3 regions of the Shinella sp. 1A1 genome follow, and region 1 is predicted to be linked to each of the others. Evidence: predicted binding sites of a transcription regulator. Region 1 holds the regulator's gene; each other region holds the start of a gene.

Region 1 (2,265 bases):
CGATTTCGACCTCGTCCAGCCGGTGCTCGGCGAGGCCGGCATGGAGCTCGACTTCTGGCGCATCGCCATGCGGCCCGGAAAGCCGCTGATGGTCGGCCGGCTCGGCCCGGTCCAGTTCGTCGGACTGCCCGGCAATCCCGTCTCCAGCATGGTCTGCTCGCTGCTCTTCCTGGAGCCGCTGGTCCGCCGCCTCGCCCACCTGCCGCCGAAGAGCCGCCTGCACAAGGCGATCGCCGCCGTGCCGCTCCGCGAGAACGACCACCGGCAGGACTATGTCCGCGCCCGCATCGCCCGCGGCCCGGCCGGCGAACTCCTCGTCACGCCCTTCGACAAGCAGGATTCCTCGATGATGAAGATCTTCGCCGAATCCGAGGGGCTGCTGATCCGTGCGCCGCACGCGCCCGCCGCGGACGCCGGCACCCCCTGCGACGTCCTTCTCCTGCGCGAGCCTGCCGCCTGAGCGGCATTATTGTTTCAGCGGCCCCTTGCGGAACACATATGGAACAGATAGTGTCTGTTCTGGATTTGTTTCACGATTCTCGATGGGGATGCCATGCTGACGCGCAAACAACAGGAACTCCTGCTGTTCATCCATGAGCGTATGAAGGAATCGGGCATTCCGCCGTCCTTCGACGAGATGAAGGATGCGCTGGACCTTGCTTCCAAGTCCGGCATCCACCGTCTCATCACGGCGCTTGAGGAGCGCGGCTTCATCCGCCGCCTGCCGAACCGGGCGCGCGCGCTCGAGGTCATCAAGCTGCCGGAAGCCTATTCGCCGAGCCTCCAGCCCCGGCGCGGCTTTTCCCCCGCCGTCATCGAGGGCAGCCGCGGCAAGCAGCCCGCGCCGGCCGCCGCCCCGCCACAGCGCACCGCGCCGCAAGCCGATATGGCCTCTTCCGTCTCGGTGCCCGTCATGGGCCGCATCGCCGCCGGCGTGCCGATCTCCGCCATCCAGAACAACACGCATGACGTCACCGTCCCGGCCGAGATGATCGGCAGCGGCGATCACTATGCGCTGGAGGTGAAGGGCGATTCGATGATCGAGGCAGGCATCCTCGACGGCGACACGGTCATCATCCGCAGCACCACCAGCGCCAATCCGGGCGAGATCATCGTGGCGCTGGTCGACGACGAGGAGGCGACGTTGAAGCGCTTCCGCCGCAAGGGCGCCTCCATCGCGCTCGAAGCCGCCAATCCCGCCTACGAGACCCGCATCTTCGGCCCCGACCGCGTCAAGGTCCAGGGCAAGCTGGTCGGCCTTATTCGCCGCTATCACTGAGCGGCGTGTCCGTTTCGAAACGGTCGGTGCGCCAGTCGTAGGTGCGGTGCCGGGACCAGGGGCGGTCGAGCGTTTCGACGGCTCCCGTGAACTCCGCATCGCCGAGCGCCTGGGAGACGGAATCCGTCGCCGGCCTGATTTCGAGGGCACCGGTCCTTCTCAGGTGCCGCGCGGTGACGAGCCTTGCGCCGGAGCGACAGGCATCGAGCCGGAGGGCGAAGGGCACGACGACGAGGTCGGCCCCGTCGCAGGCAAGGCCCAGGAAAGCGGTGTCCTCCAGCGTGACGATCCGCCAGCCGCTCGGTGAGACGGCGGCGCAGAAAGCCTTCCTTTCGCAGACGAAGCCGTTTTTCCGTTCGGCTGTCTCCAGCGCCGCGATCAGGGCGGCTTCCGCCTTCCCGCGGTCGGCCTTCCGGCGCGGGCGCTTTTGTGGTGACGTATCGGCCGGTTCTTCTTTCACCTGTTCGATCGTCAGGCCGGCCGTCGTCCGCATGTCCGGCTTCACGAGCTCGCCGAGCCGGAGTGCCCTTCGCCACTGGTCGTAGATGAAGCCCGGCGGGCGCGTGCGGTTCGCCGCCACCTTGCCGTCACTGAGGAAGGCGACGAGACGGCCGTCCTCCGATACCAGCACCTCCGGGTGCTGGCGTCCCTCCGGCCAGCAGGCGACGCCGATCCCGATGAGGACGAGCGCCGTTCCGGCATGGCGCAGCCGCGTGCGCAGGATGCAGAGCAGGCCGCCGCCGACACCGATCAGCAGGAAGGCGAGCGGCGGGATGCGGCCGATGACGATCTCCCCTTCCCAGCCGGCCACCCATTTCGACAGCGCGATCATCCAGTCGATGCCCTTGCCCATGATGGCGAAGGGAATGGCGTCGAGCCCGAAGGGCATGAGCAGCACCGCCATCATGCCGAACGGCATGACGATGGCGCTGATCACCGGCATGGCGAGCAGGTTTCCGGCCAGCCCGTAGGCGGGAATGCGATGG
Region 2 (2,265 bases), 1.4 Mb from region 1:
GCGAGAGGCCCCGGATATGATTGTGCACATCCTTAGCCGGCTTCGAAAAGTCGATACGGGTTTCGGCCTTGTCGATCTTGGCGGCGTAGAGCACGCCCTCCTCGGCCTGCGGGGTCAGCGGCAGTTCTCCGACCTCCAGCCGGCCCATGGCCTCGGCCATCAGCGCGCCGCCCGTCTGCATCAAGGCATCGTGCAACTCGCCGGCCGTCATGTTTTCGCCTATGGCAACGCGGCGGGTGAGCGCGACGGGGCCGGTATCGAGCCCCTTGTCCATCTTCATCACCATCATGCCGGTCTCGGCGTCGCCCGCCATGATCGCCCGCTGGATGGGCGCCGCTCCGCGCCAGCGCGGCAGCAGCGAGGCATGGCCGTTATAGCAGCCGAGGCGCGTGCCGGTGAGGATCGCTTCCGGCAGCAGCAGGCCATAGGCCACCACCACCGCGACATCCGCTCCGTGGGCGCGGAAGGCTTCGCGGTCCTCTTCCGCGCGGAAATTGACGGGCGTGAAGACGGGAATGCCGCGCCGCTCGGCCGCCTGGTGCACCGGCGACTTCACCAGTTCGAGGCCGCGGCGGCCGGCCGGGCGCGGCGGCTGCGAATAGACCGCGACGATCTCGTGGCCCGCATCGGCAAGCGCCTCCAGCGTCGGGACGGAGAAATCCGGCGTGCCCATGAAGATGATGCGAAGGGCCATCGGTCAGCCTCCGTGAAAAGAGTGCGGGGCGGCTCGCCGCCTCAGAGCGCCTTGCTGCCGCGCATCTTGGCCGCCTTGGTGAACTTGCGGATCACCATCTCGCGCTTCAGCTTGGAAATATGGTCGATGAACAGCACGCCGTTGAGGTGGTCGATCTCGTGCTGGAGGCAGGTCGCCAGCAGGCCCTCGGCCTCCGTCACCTGCTCCTTGCCCTCGCGGTCGAGGTGCCGGACGGTGATCGACGCCGGGCGCTCGACCTCGGCATAATAATCCGGGATCGACAGGCAACCCTCTTCATAGACCGAGCGCGCATCCGATGCGGTGACGATCTCCGGGTTGATGAAGACGAGCGGCGTCTTGTCCTCGCCGTCCTTCGAGACGTCCAGCACGAGCATGCGGCGCGCGACGCCGATCTGGATGGCGGCAAGGCCGATGCCGGGGGCATCGTACATGGTCTCCAGCATGTCGTCGGCGAGCTTCTTCACCTCGCCGTCGATGGTTTCGATAGGCCTGGAAACCTGGCGGAGGATCGGATCGGGAAGGATAATCAGCGGCTTGATGGTCATGTGCCTCCCTTAGCGCGGTTTTTTTGCGCTTTCAATCGACTTCGCCCGAGCCCTGCGCGATTTGTTCACGTTATGATCTGTTTTCCGCCGCAATCCGTGCTATGGTCGTGGCATGATCGATCCCGCCTTCGACACGCTTGTCTCCTCCTTCCTCCACCGACTCGGCGGCCCCGGCCCGGCCCTGGTGCTGCTTGCGGCCGTGCTGCTGGCGGCCTTCGGCCTCCTTTCCGCACGCCGCAGCCAGGCGCGCCAGCGGGAGGCGGCGGCGATGGCGGACTTACGCTTTTCCGAGCTCATGAAGGCGCAGACCGAGATGCAGGGGCGCGTCGCCGCCATGGCGGAGGTGTTCGGCAGCAAGCAGGCCGAGACGAACCAGGCGATCAACAGCCGGCTCGACGGGCTGACGCAGCGGCTCGGCCAGTCGATCTCCGAGCAGACCCGGGCGACGCACGAGAACCTGCGCCGCCTGCAGGAGCGGCTGGCAGTGATCGACAATGCCCAGACGAACATCCAGTCACTGGCCAAGGACGTGGTCGGACTGCAGGCCATTCTCTCCAACAAGCAGACGCGCGGCGCCTTCGGCCAGTCGCGCATGGAGACGATCATCGCCGACGCCATGCCGCCCGGCGCCTACCAGTTCCAGGCCCAGCTTTCCAACGGCGTTCGCCCCGATTGCACCATCCGCATGCCGAATGGCCAGCCGCCGCTCGTCGTCGACGCCAAGTTCCCGCTGGAGGCATGGAACGCCATGTCGGACGGGCGCTCGCCGGAAGCCGCGAAGATCGCCGCCCAGCAGTTCCGCCGCGACATGGAGGTGCATATCCGGGACATCTCGGAAAAATACCTCCTTGCCGGCGAGACGCAGGACACCGCCTTCCTCTTCGTGCCCTCGGAATCGATCTTCGCCAGCATCCACGAGAATTTCGAGCCCGTCGTGCAGCGCGCGCACCGCGCCCGCATCGTCATCGTCTCGCCCTCGCTGCTGATGCTTTCCGTGCAGGTGCT
Region 3 (2,265 bases), 290 kb from region 1:
CAGATGGCCGGCGGCGCCGAGGATATGGGCGGTGGAGCGGTAGTTGCGCTCCAGCTTGATGACTTTCGCGCCCGGGAAATCCTTCTCGAAGCGCAGGATATTGTCGACCTCCGCGCCGCGCCAGCCATAGATCGACTGGTCGTCGTCGCCGACGCAGCAGACGTTCTGCGGCGTGCCCTTGGGGCGCTGGGCGAGGAGGCGCAGCCACATATATTGCGCGGTGTTGGTATCCTGGTACTCGTCGACGAGGATGTAGCGGAACTTCTGGTGATATTCGGCCAGCACGTCGGGATTGGCCCGGAACATGCGGATCGGGTGCAGCAGCAGGTCACCGAAATCGCAGGCGTTCAGCGTCTTCAGGCGGTTCTGGTAGGCGACGTAGAGTTCGCGGCCCTTGCCGTTGGCGAAGGCGCGTGCGTCTCCCTCCGGAATCTGCGCCGGATCGAGGCCCTTGTTCTTCCAGGTGTCGATCATGCCGGCGAATTGCTTGGCCGGCCAGCGCTTGTCGTCGATGCCCTCGGCCTGGAGGATCTGCTTGATCAGGCGCACCACGTCGTCGGTGTCGAGGATCGAGAAGTCCGACCTGAGGCCGACGAGTTCGGCGTGGCGGCGCAGGAGCTTGACGCCGATGGAGTGGAAGGTGCCGAGCCAGGGCATGCCCTCCACCGCGCCGCCGACGAGGAGGCCGATGCGCTCCTTCATCTCGCGCGCCGCCTTGTTGGTGAAGGTCACGGCGAGGAGCTGGCTGGGAAAGGCGCGGCCGGTGGCGAGGATATGGGCGATGCGGGTGGTGAGCACCCGCGTCTTGCCGGTGCCGGCGCCGGCGAGCACCAGAACGGGGCCGTCGAGCGTCTCGACCGCCTCGCGCTGCTCGGGATTGAGGCCGGAGAGATAATCCGGCGCCCGGTTGGCATCGCGGGCCGCCATGGCGCGTGCGGCGATGCCGAGGCCGCCGGCCGGCTTGGCCGGTGCCGCGGGCTTTCCACCGAGCTGCGGGTCCTCGTCGAAGAAGGGAATGTCGTCGTAACCGCTGATCATGCGGCTCAATGTAGTGATTCGGTCCCGAAAGGCCAGTTTTCCGTTCTGCTTTTATTCCGCGGGGAAGAACTAGGGCCGAAAGATTGTGGAAACCGCCGCCGTCCGGGCCCTTGCGGGGCCGCCGGCGGAGACGACGTCCCCGTCGAGGGAGGGGAGGTCCGGCTCGGCGGAATTCTCCACTTTTTCTTACATTTCGGTAACAGACCGGCCCGGCTATCTTACAATTTCGTAATGATCGTACTCTTTCATTGCCGGTTCATTTCCAAAGCGGGATACTTGCTCTATGTCGCGTCGCAACAGGCGATGTTTCGCTTCCATCGGAGAGTGTGTGCATGCGGGTTTGGAAACAGCTCCTCATCGGCCTTGGCGTGATCGCGGCGGGGGTGTTGCTTTGGGGCCGCTTCGTTCCGGGAGCGAACGGCATGCTGGAGGCCGCGGGCCTGCCCGAAGGGCTCGTCGCGGCCATTGCGCCGGCCGGTGACGGCAAGGCCGAAGGCGGGAAAGAGGGTGGTGGACGCCGCGGTTTCGGCGGCGGGCCGACGCTCGTCGCCACAAGGCCCGTCGCCATGGCCGTCGTCAACGACCGGCTGAACGCCATCGGCGACGGCGAGGCGATCCGCACCGTGACGGTCACGCCCTATTCGACCGGCAACCTCACGGAAGTCCTCGTCGAATCCGGCGAGCGCGTGGAACAGGGGCAGGTGATCGCCCGGCTCGACAGCGACGAGCAGAAGATCGCCGCCGACCAGGCGCGCGTCGCCCGCGACAGCGCGGAGCAGAAGCTCAAACGCATCCAGAACCTGCGCTCCTCCACCAGCCTTGCCGACCTGCAGGATGCCGAGACCGCGCTGAAGGCGGCGGAACTTGCCCTCAGGAATGCGGAACTGACGCTCCGCCGCCGCGACATCACCGCGCCCTATAGCGGCGTGGTCGGCATCATTTCGGTCAATCCCGGCGATTACGTCACCACCGCCTCGGCGATCGCCCGCATCGACGACCGCTCGGAAATCCTCGTCGACTACTGGGTGCCGGAGCGCTTTGCCACCAGCGTGCGTGTCGGCAGCGATCTGACGGCGACGGCCGTCGCGCGGCCGGGGGAGACCTTCACCGGCAAGATCCAGGCCGTCGATAACCGCATCGAGCAGGAAAGCCGGACACTGCGGGTGCGGGCACGCATCAGCAATCCCGAGGACGTGCTGCGCGCCGGCATGTCCTTCCAGGTGAACA

What was found. The regulator LexA, encoded in region 1, represses DNA repair genes until DNA is damaged. The targets are predictions, from matches to a motif close to TGTTCNNNNTGTGTTCNG.
Region 2: ACZ48C_RS00855 (DNA recombination protein RmuC) is a predicted target of LexA. The motif match lies at 1,323-1,340, and genes of this name have one in related genera.
Region 3: ACZ48C_RS09435 (ATP-dependent helicase) is a predicted target of LexA. The motif match lies at 1,080-1,097, and genes of this name have one in related genera.

What each region holds. Positions count from the first base shown of each region.
Region 1 covers NZ_AP039671.1:1,598,582-1,600,846, forward strand. The annotation lists gene ACZ48C_RS08080 (molybdopterin molybdotransferase MoeA) at 1-460, shown strand, start outside; gene lexA (transcriptional repressor LexA) at 554-1,279, shown strand; gene ACZ48C_RS08090 (ComEC/Rec2 family competence protein) at 1,260-2,265, opposite strand, start outside.
Region 2 covers NZ_AP039671.1:169,054-171,318, reverse strand. The annotation lists gene fmt (methionyl-tRNA formyltransferase) at 1-694, opposite strand, end outside; gene def (peptide deformylase) at 736-1,260, opposite strand; gene ACZ48C_RS00855 (DNA recombination protein RmuC) at 1,373-2,265, shown strand, end outside.
Region 3 covers NZ_AP039671.1:1,890,425-1,892,689, reverse strand. The annotation lists gene ACZ48C_RS09435 (ATP-dependent helicase) at 1-1,038, opposite strand, end outside; gene ACZ48C_RS09430 (efflux RND transporter periplasmic adaptor subunit) at 1,371-2,265, shown strand, end outside.